DNA from 2 places in the Leucobacter sp. WKLB1 genome. Region 2 is predicted to be linked to the other one. Evidence: riboswitches for the same ligand, from Rfam matches in the RefSeq annotation. Region 2 holds a riboswitch; the other holds the start of a gene.
What was found. Region 2 has a riboswitch for thiamine pyrophosphate ahead of ACZF5Y_RS06505 (ABC transporter substrate-binding protein). Riboswitches for the same ligand answer to the same signal wherever they lie in the genome.
Positions count from the first base shown of each region.

Region 1: it holds a riboswitch for thiamine pyrophosphate, as region 2 does, so the genes downstream of both, ACZF5Y_RS11300 (thiamine ABC transporter substrate-binding protein) here and ACZF5Y_RS06505 (ABC transporter substrate-binding protein) in region 2, are expected to answer to the same signal.

Region 1 is NZ_AP046115.1:2,481,529-2,489,175, forward strand. It holds gene ACZF5Y_RS11295 (ABC transporter permease) at 1-298, opposite strand, end outside; gene ACZF5Y_RS11300 (thiamine ABC transporter substrate-binding protein) at 354-1,469, opposite strand; TPP riboswitch at 1,464-1,572, opposite strand; gene ACZF5Y_RS11305 (cell division protein PerM) at 1,580-3,379, opposite strand; gene sucD (succinate--CoA ligase subunit alpha) at 3,579-4,481, opposite strand; gene sucC (ADP-forming succinate--CoA ligase subunit beta) at 4,515-5,681, opposite strand; gene ACZF5Y_RS11320 (GGDEF domain-containing protein) at 5,766-6,746, opposite strand; gene ACZF5Y_RS11325 (GGDEF domain-containing protein) at 6,793-7,647, opposite strand, start outside.
Region 2 is NZ_AP046115.1:1,434,026-1,441,672, reverse strand. It holds gene ACZF5Y_RS06525 (methyltransferase domain-containing protein) at 1-617, shown strand, start outside; gene ACZF5Y_RS06520 (FAD-dependent oxidoreductase) at 639-1,916, shown strand; gene ACZF5Y_RS06515 (ABC transporter ATP-binding protein) at 1,886-2,668, opposite strand; gene ACZF5Y_RS06510 (ABC transporter permease) at 2,682-3,482, opposite strand; gene ACZF5Y_RS06505 (ABC transporter substrate-binding protein) at 3,479-4,558, opposite strand; TPP riboswitch at 4,590-4,699, opposite strand; gene ACZF5Y_RS06500 (YkoF family thiamine/hydroxymethylpyrimidine-binding protein) at 4,751-5,506, shown strand; gene ACZF5Y_RS06495 (NtaA/DmoA family FMN-dependent monooxygenase) at 5,503-6,843, shown strand; gene ACZF5Y_RS06490 (DUF262 domain-containing protein) at 6,934-7,647, shown strand, end outside.

The sequences.
Region 1 (7,647 bases), 1.0 Mb from region 2:
AGTCGAGGCGGTAGAGCACGTACGCCGCGGGCACACCCAGCGCGAGCGAGATGAGCGTCGCGACACCGGCCTGGGCGAGCGTCTGACCGATGACCCGCCAGGTGCGCCCCGCGCCGAACACCTCGGGGATGCCGCTGAAGTCGAGCGCACCGTCATCGACGAACCCCGTCGCGATGAGCGACACCACGGGCCACAGGAAGAAGAGCGCGAGGAAGGCGAGCGGCACGGCCGTCGCCGCCGTCCACGCCGCGACACCCCACGGGCCGGTGCTCAGGGTTCGCCGCGTATCCCGGGGCATGGACTGCCGCGGTCGCGGCGCCTGCTCGGGCGCTCTTCCTCCGCGGCCCAAGGCGTCAGAGTCCGATCTGCTCGCCCAGCGTCTTCAGCCAGCCCTCGCGCCCGGCCTCAATCTCCGACGCAGTAAGATCGTGCGTCTGGTCGGCCGCGGGCTCGGGAGCGAACTTCGCCCATGCTTCGGGGAGTTCCACCGAACTGTCGACGGGCACCATATACATCGCTTCAGGGATAGTCTGCTGGAACTCGTGCGAGACGAGGTAGTCGACGACGGCCTCGGCTCCGGCTTCGTTGGCGGCACCCTGCAGCACTCCGGCGTACTCGACCTGCTGCGTGCAGGTGTCGAGCAGTGCAGCGGTGCTCGACGCAGTGCCCGCGTCGTTCACGGTGAACGCCGGCGACGACGCGTACGACACGACGATCGGACGCGTGCCGTCTTCGCCGCCCTGCGTGAACTGCCCGTAGTAGGCGTCGCTCCAGCCCTGCTCGATGCGGGCGCCGTTGTCGACGAGCTGCTGCCAGTAGTCCGCGAATCCGTCTTCGCCGAACTCCTCGACCGTGCCGATCAAGAACGAGCTGCCTGTCGACGATGCGGTCGGGTCGAGCAACACGGTGAGGTCGCGGTAGTCGGGCTTCGCCAGATCGGCATACGTCTGCGGCTCGGCGACGCCGTGCTCGGCAAACCAGGCGGTGTCGATGTTGATGCAGGTGGAACCGTGGTCGACCGGGATCATGCCGGTTGCTTCGATGTGGCCCGCGTGTCGGCTATCGGTCTGCAGCTTGGAAACCGCGAAGTCGAGCGCGCCGTCGGGAAGCTCTGCTGGGACGTACTCCTTCACCACGCCGTTGTCGACGAGCCGCGATGCAAAGATGTTGTCGACGCCGAAGAACGCATCGGCGACGGGCGCGCCCTTCGTGAGCACGAGCTTGTTCGTGAGCTCGCCCCCGTCTCCTGCCGAGACGACCTGCACGTCGTAGCCGGTCGCGGCACTCGCAGCTGTGGCGAAGTCGTCGTTCGGAAACGAGTCGTGCACGATCAGCGTCACCGTCTTCGCATCGGCTTCATCGGCGGCACCGGTGGTGCACCCCGTCAGCACGAGACCGAGTGCGGCCGCTGCCGTCACCGAGACCAGTGCCGATCGCCGCGCGCGACGGGAAAAGTGGATAGGCGTCATTGAGTGCTTCCTTCCTCCGCTGGCATGAACCAGATCAGGTTGACGGTCGGAGCTCGCGTGCTCCCTCTCAGCCCTGCGCGTCAGGACTCCCGTGGATTGCCCTCTATACCTTAGTGCCCGCCGCCCGGCCAGCGCCAACCGGAGCGTTTTTCGCCGTGGTCCTCCGCATCAGACGATGCTTTAGTGGTTTCGGGCGCCGCGTCCCAGGCGTAGGCGCGGAGCAGGTCGGCTTCGCTGAGCTCCGGATCTGCGCTGCTGTGGTCAGCATTGGCGTCGCGTGCGGCCTGATCGGGCTCCGGCTGTGTATCGAACGGCATCGAGGCACTCGACGCCGCCTCGAGATCGTCTGCGTCGATCTGAGCCGTCTCGAACTCTGCGCTCTCGAATTGCGCCGTCTCGAACTCAGCAGTTCCGATGCGCCCGGTCTCGAACGCTGCCGTCTCATCGTTCCCGGCATCGACGGGTGCATCGTCCAGATACTCGTCGTCGCGGTGGGCCTCGTCGACGGCCGACCGCTCGAGCTCCACCGTTTCATAGGCATCCGCAACATCGAACGCATCTGGAACGGCCAGATGCGCCGAAACGATATCGGCCTCAACTGGCTCGGCGCGACGACGGCGCCCCAGCGTCAATCCCACGAGCGCCGGCGTCGCGTCCGCGACGCGCTCGGGCATCGCGGAGCGCACCTGTTGCACATCCATTCGGCCCGCCAGCGCACCCAGCAGCAGCCCGGCGCCGACCTCGAGCGCGAGAAACCCGCCGAATGCCCAGGGGTGCGGGCCGTTCTCGGCGAGGCGATCCGGCCCCATCGCGCCCCCCGCAGCCGCGGCCAGCCCCACCGCGACGAGGCCCGTGCACAGGCCAGCGAAGACCGGTGCGGCCAGCACCACCGACCACCCCGAACGGCGCTGCGCGGGCCGCCTCGCGAACCGCACGCCGAGCACGATCGCGGCGAGCACGATGATGGCGGGCGCCACTCCACCGAACGCGCCCCAGCTCGACGGGATCGCCCCGAAGATCGGCAGCGCCGGCAATGGGCCGAGGAGCGTTTCGAACGGCGTCGTCGAGCTGCCGACGCCGACCGCGAACCCGGGCCCGGCAAGCCAAGACAGACTCCAGACAATTGCCGTCGGCACCAGAGCCAGTTGCGAAATGAATACGGTGAGCGAGCCGAGAGGGTCGAGCTGCAGACTCTGCGTGAGCGCGGTGACATCGGCGTAACTCGTGATCACGGCAATCGAGAACGCGACCGCGGCGAGCCCGATGACGAGCGCGATCGATGCTGCAGCAAGCCGAATCGCTTCGGCGCCGCGAGCAGGGAGCGATGCCGCGCCTCGGAAGTCGAGCGCCTCCAGGCCGCGCTGCACCTGGCGCACCAGCGCGTGCCACCAATCGTGCCCGTCGATCGCGGCCCGCACGACGAAGGCGGCGAGCGAGGACAGCCCGAATACGGCGGCCGCAACCGCGGCGGCGAGCGCGTGGGGCCAGACCAGCAGTGGTGCGGCGAGCGCCGCCGCCGCGAACGCGATGCCACCGAACCCGGCCGCGCCCCCCAGCGCACCGAATGCCCCGACGCCTCCGCGAGCCGCGAACCGCCAGCCCGAGCGCAGCGCGAGCAGCACGGTGACGAGGGTGATGCCGAGCGGAGCGATCGAGAGCGTGAATTGCAGCGCTTCAGGTGCAAGCCCCATCGCAAGCGCAGCTTCAGCGGGCACCGCGAAGTGCAGCGGCACGAAGTGAGCGAGCAGCCACACTCCGGTGACCGCCGACGTGACCGCTGCCGGCTCAGCGGAGAGCCCGAACGTCACGATCCAGAGCAGTACTCCGGGTACCGCGACGACCGCGAGCCCGGCGAATGCCACCGCGACGGCTTCGATTGCGGCGATCACCGCGGTCACCAAAGATCTCATCGTCAGAAGCTTACTCCGCGAGAGAAATGCCGAGCCGAGACGCTCCCGTGCGGGCGTGCCGCCGGTGCGTCGCCGCACCGAACCCACCCGGCCCCAACGCAACGGGCCGGCCACCCGAGGGTGACCGGCCCGTTGACGAGCGTGTGCTGCTTGCCGTGCAGCGACTGCCTGGCGCGGTTCGCGGTAAACGCTGACGCGTTTACAGCTGGGAGAACGCCGCGCGCAGCAGTTCGGCGGTCTCGGTCGGTGTCTTGCCGACCTTGACGCCGGCGGCCTCGAGGGCCTCCTTCTTCGCCTGAGCGGTGCCGGCCGAACCCGAGACGATGGCGCCCGCGTGGCCCATCGTCTTGCCTTCGGGCGCGGTGAAGCCGGCGACGTAGCCGACGACCGGCTTTGTCACGTTGGCCTTGATGAACTCGGCCGCGCGCTCTTCGGCGTCGCCGCCGATCTCACCGATCATCACGATGGCCTGCGTCTCGGGGTCGGCCTCGAACGCGGCGAGCGCGTCGATGTGCGTCGTGCCGATGACGGGGTCGCCGCCGATGCCGATGGCGGTCGAGAAGCCCAGATCGCGCAGCTCGTACATCATCTGATAGGTCAGCGTGCCCGACTTGGACACGAGGCCGATCGGCCCCTTGCCCGTGATGGTCGCGGGGGTGATACCTGCGAGGGCCTCGCCCGGCGTAATGATGCCGGGGCAGTTCGGGCCGATGATGCGGGTTTCATTGCCGGTGGCCTGAGCGTGCGCCCACAGCTCGGCCGAGTCCTTGACCGGCACTCCCTCGGTGATGATGACGAGCAGGCCGATGCGGGCATCGATGGCCTCGATGGCCGCATCCTTGGTGAAGGCCGGCGGCACGAATGCGACCGACACGTCGGCGCCCGTCGCAGCGATGGCCTCGGCCACAGTCGCGAACACCGGCAGCTCGACGGCGTTGCCCTGCGCGTCAACGTGCGACACCGTCGTGCCCGCCTTGCGCGCGTTCACGCCGCCAACGATGTTGGTGCCCGCCGCGAGCATGCGCGCGGTGTGCTTGGTGCCCTCGCCGCCGGTGATGCCCTGGACGATGACCTTGGAATCCTTGTTCAGGAAGATCGACATGGTGGTTCTACTCCTACAGTCTTTCGTCTCGGATCAGCGGGCGTTGGCGAGCTCGGCGGCCTTGTCGGCGCCTTCGTCCATGGTGGCGGCCTGGGTGACGAGCGGGTGCGCCGCTGCGTTCAGGATCGCCCGGCCCTCTTCGACGTTGTTCCCGTCGAGGCGCACGACGAGCGGCTTGTTCGCCGCGTCGCCGAGCTTCTCGAGCGCGCCGACGATACCGTTGGCCACCGCGTCGCAGGCCGTGATGCCGCCGAACACGTTGACGAATACCGACTTCACCTGCGGGTCGCCCAGAATCACATCGAGCCCCGCCGCCATGACCTCGGCCGACGCGCCGCCGCCGATGTCGAGGAAGTTGGCCGGCTTGACGCCGCCGTGGTTCTCGCCGGCGTAGGCAACGACGTCGAGCGTCGACATCACGAGCCCTGCACCGTTGCCGATCACGCCAACCTCGCCATCGAGCTTCACGTAGTTGAGATCCTGCGCCTTGGCCTTGGCCTCGAGCGGATCCTCCGCCGACTTGTCAGCAAGCTCGGCGTGCTGCGGCTGGCGGAACTCGGCATTCTCATCGAGCGAGACCTTGCCGTCGAGCGCGACGATGTCACCTGCTCCGGTCAGCACGAGGGGGTTCACCTCGACAAGCGTCGCGTCTTCGCCGGCGTATACAGCGAACAGCTTCTGGAACACCGGAACGACCTTGGCGACGAGCTCTTCCGGGAAGTTCGCCGCGCGGGCGATCTCCTCGGCCTTGGCTGCGTCGATGCCGGTGATCGGATCGACCGCGATACGTGCCAGCGCCTCGGGCTTCTCGACGGCGAGCTGCTCGATCTCCATGCCGCCCTCGACGGACGCGAGCGAGAGGTACGAGCGGTTGGCACGATCGAGCAGCACCGAGAAGTAGAACTCCTGAGCGATGTCGGCACCCGCCGCGACCATCACGCGCTCGACGGTGTGGCCCTTGATGTCGACCCCCAGGATGGCCTGAGCCGCTTCGAAGGCCTCGTCGGGCGTCTTTGCTACCTTCACGCCGCCGGCCTTGCCGCGGCCACCGACCTTTACCTGTGCCTTTACGACGACCACGCCACCGATCTTCTCGGCGGCCGCACGCACCTCTTCCGGGGTGTCGGCGACGATGCCGGCGAGTACCGGCACCTCGTATCGTTCGAATAGATCTCGTGCCTGGTACTCGTACAGATCCACGTACTGTCCTTTGCTTGGGAGTCGGGGTGATCCGAGGCAGAAAAATGTCTCGATGTCGAGCTAGCTCGACCGACAAAAAGCCTATCACCGCGAAGTGATCGAACCCTTACCGCGTGCTGGTTTCGCACGGAGCAGCTCGTCATCAGCGCGTGCGAGGGCGATGTCGAGCGGCTCTCCGGGAACCGACTCGGCAATGCCCCACGACCATGCAAACTGCGATGCCGCTCGCATCGAGTCCAGCGCCTGTTCGAGCTCGCCGGGCCCGCTGCGCAGCACCAGGGCGAACTCGTCACCGCCGAGCCGCGCGACGAGGCCCCCGGATCGTCCCGAGGTGCCGCGCATCCCCACCAGCACGGTCCAGACTTCCACCGACTCGATGAGTGCGGCATCGCCCGCGATGTGCCCCCCCGCATCGTTCAGACCTTTGAAGTCGTCGAAGTCGATCATCGCAACGGTCACCGGCTCCCCCACCCGCTCCGCTCGCTTGCGCACGACCTTTGCGAGCTCATTCAGGCCACGCCGGTTCAGTGCGCCCGTCAACGAATCGGTACGGGCCTCGCGATGGAGCTGACGCTGCATGGTGCGCGCCCCGACGTAACAGAAGATCGCGATGAGGATCGCGTAGCCGACCATCACGTTCGGGTCGGCGAGGCCCTTACCGAGGTCCGGATTCACCATCAGGATGACCAGCATGCGGATCACACCGATGACCATGAGCACGCGACCGAAGGCCGGCGGGTAGAACCAGCCGAGATACAACGCGACGAACGGGAGTTCCAGGAGGGCATTGATCTCGGCGTGCGCGTGCGAAGAGAACAGCAGGAAGTAGGTTGACCAGGTCTCGATCACGGCGAACATCACCACCCCTGCCCACAGCGGGTAGCGGCGCCCGAGTATCAGCGGCAGCGCGGCAGCGACTCCGTAGAAGATGAGCCACAACGCCACCATGAAGCGGTTCATGTGCTGGTGCCCGACGAGAAGGTCAGAGACGAACACGATCGCAAGCAGTGCGGGAATCGCGGCGCTCATGTAGGTGAATGGGGTCTGCCAGCGTACAAACCGCATCCACGTCTCCGAGCCGAGGCTCGCGAGGTCCGGGTACAGCCGGCGCCTATCCAAGATGCGCCTGTCGTTTCTCGCGCTTCTGCTCGTAGAGCGCTGCGTCGGCGCGACGCCACAACGCTGCGGTGTCGTCTCCGACCTGCAGTTCCGCAACGCCCCACGACCAGGAATGCGGAGACACCGCGAGCAAGCGTTCGGCGATTTCGGCTGCCGTCACCGCATTGGTCGACGGGAGCAGGAGAGCGAATTCGTCGCCGCCGATGCGCCCGATGACATCACCGACGCGCACTTCCTCGAACCAGATGCCGATCGTCGTTTCGAGCGCGACATCGCCCGCAGCGTGGCCGTGCGTATCGTTCAAGGTTTTGAAATCGTCGAAGTCGATCGCGATGAGACTCAACGGTGCGCGTGCCCGATCGATGCGATGCGCTGCGCGTTCCTGGAATCTCGCGCGTGTGAGGGCTCCCGTGAGCGGATCTGCAGACTCGATTCGCACCTCGCGGCGCCAAAGATACAGCCCCGCACTGTAGCAGAAGACGAGTCCGAGAAGCGCGTGTACGGCGACGGGTGCACCGATGCTGCCGTTCGCCCCGAACAGCGGATTCGAGAACATGACGATGGCGAAGCCGACGAGCCCGACGGCGGCGAGTGGCACGGCGATCTTGGGGCGCACGAACCACCCCAGATAGAACGCGACGATCGGGAACTGCTGCACCGAGGAGATCACCGATTGCGGATCGTCGCTCAGGCTCAAGAAATAGCCCTGGGCGACGAAGAAGATAATCACCCCGGTCACCCCGACCGACCGCGGAATCCGAGCACCGGCGAGCAACGCGCCCAAGCCGCCGGCGAGACTGAGAACGAAGAGGGTCCAGATGAACCAGCGATGCGCCATGTAATGGTG
Region 2 (7,647 bases):
GGGGTCGGGTGTACCGCTCGCACATCCGCGCCGCGCTGTCGGCCGCGCGCGCCGCGGGCGGCGCGGAGCAGTGTCTGCTCGATATCGGCTGCGGAGGCGGTGATGTGCTGCGGCGCTTGGTGCGACGTGCGCGACGCGACGGGTACCGCGTCTCGGGCCTGGGCATCGATCCCGACCCGCGCGCCATCGCCGTCGCCCGCGCCGCAGCGCCGCTCGACGGCGTGCGCTACCGTGAGTGCTTCAGCGACGAACTGGCGGCATCGGGGGCGCACTTCGACGTCGTGCTCTCGAATCATCTGCTGCACCACCTCGAGACGCCGGCACTCGAGGCGCTGCTCACCGACTCCGAGCAACTGGCGGATCGCCTCGCCGTGCACTCCGACATTGCACGCGGGCGGTTCGCCTACGCCGCGTTCTCCATCGGTGTCGCACCGGTGTCACCCGGCACGCTGCTGCGCGTCGACGGTCTGCGCAGCATTCGACGGAGCTACCGGGCCGCTGAGCTCTCGGATGCGCTGCCCGCCGACTGGCACGTGGAGCGCGTCGGGCCGTTCCGGCTGCTCGCCGTGCACCGGCCGAAGCGGGCGATGGCCCGGTGCGGATCAGGGCTGGTCTGAACCGATGAGTGGTCTGAACCGATGAGTGCGGAGCGCGAGAACTCAGGGGTGCACGAGGTGCTCATCATCGGTGCGGGGCCGAGCGGTACGCTCCTGGCCGCCGAACTGCGGCGGCTCGGCGTCGACGCGCTGCTCATCGAGCGTCGCACCGACGCGACGCCGGGCAGCCGGGCGATCGGAGTGCATCCGCCCGTGCTCGCAGCGCTTGAGTCGAGCGGAGCGACCGCACGCATTCTGGATGGCGCCGCTCGCATACCTCGGGGCATGGCCCGAGCAGCCGGGAGCACGATCGCGACGGTGCGATTCGATCGTCGGCACCCGCGCTTCCCATTCATCGCGGCGGCACCGCAGCACGTGACCGAGGCAGCGCTCGCGGCCATCGCACCCGAGCCCCTCCGCGGGATGCGGGTCGTTGGGGTGCATGCCGCGGGCGATGTGATGCAGGTGCGCGCCGAAGATTCCGAAGGCAATGCCGCTACCTGGTCCGCACGCACGGTGGTCGTCGCCGCGGGCGCCCGCGGGCGGAGACTGCTCAGCGGGTTTCTCCCGGTGCGGGCGCATGCCTACCCCGACCGCTATCTCATGACCGATCTTGAGGACGCCCCGGGAGAACCGGAGCACACCGCCGTGATCACCTTGGGAGCGACCGGAGTCACCGAGTCGTTTCCGCTGCCAAACGGTGGTCGACGACTGGTCGCGCGCGTCACTGCCGCAGGCCCGCATGAGGCGCGTGAGCGTGCGAAGCGCGGGACAGACCATCACTCCGATCTCGCCGGCCCGCCCTCGCGCGCCGCGCAAGCGGCCGACGTCGATCGCCTCGCGGCGGCGGTACGCGAACGGATCGGGAGCGTCGAGCTCGCCGAGCGTGTGACCACAGCATCGGCATTCGGCATTCGACGAGTGCTGCTTTCGCGGATGGTCTCGGGGCCGTGGGCACAGCGCGGTGACGGATCAGGCTATGTCATCGCCATCGGCGATGCGGCCCATGAGGTCAGCCCGATCGGAGGTCAAGGCATGAACCTCGGGCTCCTCGACGCAGTGACCCTCGCTCCCGTGCTCGCGCGTCTCCATGCGCGAGCACGGGCGGACGATACGCACGAGCTGGCGCACTGGGAGCGCAACCGCCTCGCGTCGGCACGCACCGCCGGGCGACTCGCCGGGCTCAACACCGCGCTCGGACGCCCGTGGCCCGGGCCGGTCACGGGCACGATCGCCGCCGCCATGCGCACGGCGATGCGCACTCCGCTCGTGCGCCTGCCCGAGCGCGCCTATGCTATGGGGTTCGATCGCGACGCCTGAACCCGCAGCAGCGCGTGGAGCTCCGCTTCGAGTGCGGGCACCCGAGGGTCGACGAGAAACCGTTCGTCGCGCGGGATGTCTCGACTGACCGTGACCGACCCCGCGATGGGCTCGGGGCGGTTCGCGAGCACGAGCACCCGATCGGCCAATCGAACCGCCTCCCGAATGTCGTGGGTCACGAACAGGATGCTCCAGCGGTGCACGCCCCACATGTCGAGCAACCACCGCTGCAACTCATCGCGCGTGATGGCATCGAGTGCCCCGAAGGGTTCGTCGAGCAGCAGGATCGGGCGATCCTGCACGACCGCACGCAGAAACGACACCCGCTGCCGCATGCCACCCGAGAGCTGCCGCGGATACCGATCGGCCGCGTCGGCCAGACCGAAGGGTTCGAGGAGCGCCGTCACCCGCTGTCGGGCCTCGGCGCGAGACATCCCCTGTACTTCGAGCCCGACCGCCGCGTTCGCGACCACGCGCCGCCACGGGAGCAGGGCGTCGCGCTGCGGCATGAACGCGAACGGACGCGGCGATGGCAGTGGCGACCCGTCGTACCGGATCTCGCCGCCGTCGAGCGGCAGCGCGCCCGTGAGCAGCGAGAGCAACGTCGACTTGCCGCTGCCGCTGGCGCCCACCAGTGCGACGATCTCACCCGGGTCGAGAGCGAACGAGACGTCGGCCAGCACACGGCGCTCGCCGAAGCGCTTCGCGACGGACGCGAGCTCGAGCGTTGCTGTGCCTGCACCCGCTGTCATCGCTCTCCCCCAGTCATCGCGCACCCGCCGGCTCGCCGCGCTCGATGCGCATCCACGGCAGTGCGACGCGCTCGACGAGCACGACGAGCCCGAAGAGCGCCAGCGTCAGCGCGGTGCTGACGCCCACTGCCGCGAGCACGAGGTCGGTGCGGAAAACATTCTTCGCCGATTGCATGTACACGCCGAGCCCTGCGACCGCCCCGGCATACTCGGCGAAGATCGCACCGACCACCGCATAGGTGATCGAGATGCGCAGTGCCGAGAAGAAGGACGGCATGGCCGAGGGCAGCCGCACGAGACGGAAGACCGAAACGCGCGACGCCCCCATCGACCGCAAGAGCTGCTCGGCGTCGGGGTCGGCGGATGCGAAACCGCGCAGCAGGCCCACGACCATCGGAAAGTAGGTGACGAACGCGACGAGCAGAATCTTCGGCACCAACCCGAACCCGAACCAGAGCACCACCAAGGGCGCGATCGCGATGAGGGGAAGGGTCTGACTGACGATCAGCAGCGGCAGCAACGCTGATCGGAGCACCCGTGAGAAATCGAGCACCGTCGCGGTGAGCGCGGCCACGACGACCGAGAGACTGAACCCGGTCAGTGTTGCCAGCAGGGTCGGCAGCGCATGGTGCAGCAGTGCGGAGCGCTCGGTGGCCCCAGACGATGCGACGCGGGTCGGCGACGGCAGCAGTTCTGAGGGAACGATGCCCGCGACCGCGACCCATTGCCAGAGGCCGAGCAACGCGACGAGCGCGACGGCGGGCGGGAGCACCCGCCGCACCGTCGCGCTCACCGCGTCTCGGACGAATGTCACTCGAGGTATTCGTCGGTGTAGTAGTCGCTCCAGTCGGGCGCTTCGGTCACCGTCGCGCCGTCGGCGTCGGTAAGGAAGCCGCCATCGACCAGGAACGCCCCGAATGCGTTCCATGCGTCAGGGTTCGCCGCTCCGATCTCGCGGTCGGGTGAGGTGAGGTACTCGTCGGCGAGCAATTTCGCGCTCTGGTGCACCAGCTCGGTCGCGGTGCCGAGCGTGTCAGGGTTCGCCTCGATGAGCAGATCGGCGGCTTCCTCCGGGTGCTCGGCAGCGTAGGCGTACCCGCGGGCGACCGCCTGCACGAACGCGCGGGCTTCGTCGGGGTGCGCGTCGAGGTAGGCCTCGCTCGAGACGATGCCCGTCGACTGCTGCTCGGGCACCCCGAAATCCTGGTAGCTGAACTCGCGGTAGGGGTGCCCGTCGATCTTCGCCTGCAGATCTTCCCAGGTCGCCACCGACAGCGTGAAGTCGATGCGGCCTTGTGAGAGCGCTTCGTAGGCACCGGTGTCGAGCGTGACCTCGGTGAAGTCGCCGGTGCCGCCGTCGCCCGCAATCGTCGCCTCTGCCAGCGCCGAGTACAGCGGGGCACCGAAGCCGCCGAACGTCTGACCGTCGAGGTCTTTCGGACGGGTGATATCGTCTCGGTCGGCCAGCGCCACGATGCGACCGGAGTCGCTCTGCGTCACCCGGTAGACCGACACGAGATCGAGCCCCGCGGTGCGCGCCATCTGCACCCCCGACTGCCCGCCGACGCCGAAGTCGGCCTCACCGGCCGAGACGAGCTGCGTCGCCGACGTCGTACCGTAGGGCAGAATCTCGACGTCGAGCCCGGCATCGTCGAAGTAGCCGAGTTCGTCGGCGACGTAGACCCCGATGTGGTTCGTGTTCGGCGCCCAATCGAGCGCGAAGGTGACCGGGGCGGCTGTGTCGGAACCGGTCGTCGCCGTGTCGTTCGCGTCGGCTGCGGTGGAGCAGCTCGCGAGCCCTGCGGCGAGCGCCGCGGCGATGAGCCCTGCGGCGATCCGGCGCGTGCTGAAGCCCGCGTCGCGGCGCGGATGGGTGGAGTGGTTGCGCATGAAAGCGTGCCCTTCTGTGGTGAATGGGGCACGGGTTCGTAGAGTGTCTCCCTGCGCTGGCATGATCCAGATCAGGTTCGACGGTCGAAAGTTGAGTACTTTCCTCTCAGCCCGGCCTACCGGACTCCCGTGTGGCACTCACCCTAGCAACATTTGTGCGGCGGGCGCGCCTCGTCCCCTAGGGTGGGCTGCGTGACACAGACCCCACCGAGCGCGCAGCCCGCATCGACCCCTCAGCCGGCATCAGGCGATCAGGCCGAATGTGGCGATCAGGCCCCGACCCAGCCGATGACGCCCGTGGAGTACGGCGTCGGAGCCCGCTTCACGCTCTCGGTGTACGACTCCGAGTACGTCCGGATCATCTTGGGCGCCCTCGCAAGCGCCTCGGCTGATGCGCTCACCGTCGAGACGAACGACATCTCGACGTTCATCACCGGAAGCGAGCAGCGGGTGCTCGAGTACGTGCGCGACGTGATCGCGGCGGCTGCGGCGAGCGGCGCGCACCTGTCGGCCGCGATCCTGCTGTCGCGGGGATGCCCCGGCGAGTTGCAGTGCGCGCTGCCGCCCGGGGTGCACGCGCTGGCGTCGGCTCCGATCGCGTTGTCGCCCACCGGGGTGCGCGCCCGAGCGCACTGGTCGCTCTATCCGCTGCTCGACGCGCACGCCGCAGACGGAGCGCTTGCCGGCTCTACGCGTGCTGACTCGGCGCCCACCGACCACATGACGCCGATCTACGCGGCCATCGAGCGGGCGAAGCACGAGGGCGTCTACTCGGGCTCCGACCACTACGCCACCCGGCTCGATGGTGACCTCGCGGCGGTGCTCGAGACGGCCGCGAACGCGTGGATCGGCGTGGGCGCCACGGTGCAGCACGTCGTGACGCACCTCACGGTCTCCATCAACAGCCCGTCGATCGCGGGCACCCCGGCTCCCGAGCCCACGGCATGACCGGCACCGGCGCACGTTCACTTACCGGTGCACCCCGCAGCATGCACCTGGTCGGCATGGTGAACCCGCCGACGAGCCAGTACTCCGAGAACTGGCGCAACCCGCTGGGGCGCTCCGACTGGCTGAGCGGCGCGTTCTACGCCGATCTCGGGCGCACGCTGGAGCGCGGCTGCTTCGACATGGTCTTCTTCGCGGATGCGCTGGCAGTGCCCGAAGACGGTGCGGGTGATTTCGCGACGACGCTGCGCACCGCGGGCAAGGGCGCGATCTACCTCGACCCGATCACGAAGGTGTCGCTCGTCGCGGGTGCCACCTCCCGCATCGGCCTGGGGGCGACGGTGTCGACGAGCTTCGTGCCGCCGTACACGATCGCTCGGCAGCTGCTCTCCGTCGATCACCTGTCGGGCGGCCGCGCCGCCTGGAACATCGTCACCTCGACCACCGACGCCGAGGCACACAACCAGGGGCACGACGGCATCGCTCCCCCGGCCGATTGCTACGATCACGCTGACGCGGTGGTCGACACCGTGGTCGAGCTGTGGCGCAGTTGGGAACCCGAAGCGCTGGTGCACGATCAGGCGACCGGCGAGTTCGCCGATGCCACCCGCGTGCACCGCGTCGCCGGGCCGCTCTCACGCGGTCCGCTGACCCTGCCGCAGAGCCCGCAGGGGTTCCCGGTGCTCATGCAGGCGGGGTCGTCACCGCGCGGCCGGGCGTTCGCCGCGCGCTGGGCCGAGGTGGTGTTCGCAATCGGCGACTCCCCCGAGGCCATGCGCGAGCTGCGCACCGAGATTCGGGATCGCGCGCGCCTCGACCACGGCCGGGATCCCGATGCGATCCGCGTGTTGCAGGGCGTGCAGCCGGTGGTCGGGTGGACCGACGCTGAGGCGCAGGCGAAGCTCGCCGCGCTCGTCGCCCAGATCGACCTGCCCGGCGCCCTCGAAAAGCTCGGCCGGTTGCTGCATGCGGAGTCGCTCGACCCGGGGGCCCGCGCGACCGAGGTGCTCGCCTCCCACCGCGGGGCGACCGGCAGCGTCGGGTTCGAAGACATGCTCGCCGCGGTCAGCGAACGGCGCGGGTTCACCGTGGCGGATCTCGCGATCGAGCAGGCGCTGAATCAGCTGCACCCGCAGTTCGTCGGCTCACCCGCAACGATCGCCGACGAGCTGCAGCACCTGTTCGAGAGCGAGGCCGCCGACGGGTTCATCATCATGCCGGCGCTCTATCACTCGTCGTTCGAGGACTTCGTGAACGGCGTGGTCCCCGAGCTGCAGCGACGCGGCATCTTCCGGCGTGACTACTCCGGCGTCACGCTGCGGGATCACCTCAGCGCGTAGCCGGACGCGCCGAGGGTCGAGACCCGGGTTGAATTCCAGATCAGGAAATTGAGCTCAATACGGCATCGGGATGCGTGCCACACTAAGCACATGGACACTTTAAAGCGGACCCCGTTGGAGCTGTTTAATCTTCCACAGCATCTCGTGATCCCCTTGTTCCAGCGTCCCTACGTTTGGGAAGAGTCAGATCAGTGGGCGCCGCTGTGGAAAGACGTCGTTCGGACCGTAGAACGACGATTGAGCTCTCCGCTCACGGCGCACTCGAGCCACTTTCTCGGGGCGCTCGTATTGCAGGCCGCGAACGCAGTGCCTGGAAGTCTCCCCGAGTGGAACGTCATTGATGGACAACAGCGACTCACCACATTGCAACTCCTCATGGACGCTACTGCTGCGGTGCTCGATACCCAGGGCCATGAGCGACTCGCGGGAAAACTTGAGGCGCTCACTCACAATCAGGCTCATTTCGTCGAACCGGGCGATAGCCCGTTGAAGCTTCGGCATCTCAACCGAGATCGCGAAGCTTTCATTGAGGTGATGAATGCGCCTCCAGGAGCTGACTACGCTGATCTGAATTTTGCCGATTCTCGCATCGTTCGAGCGCATGCATATTTCTCTCGCGCTGTCGAGTCCTGGCTTGGGGACCGTGACGCGGATCCCCGAGTGTTCGATTCAAAATCAGACGTACTTACCGATGTGTTGCAAAGCGGACTTCAGCTTGTGTCAATTAACCTGTCGGAGAATGAGGATTCTCAGGAGATCTTCGAGACCCTGAATGCTCGCGGGACACCCCTCACCGCCTCTGAT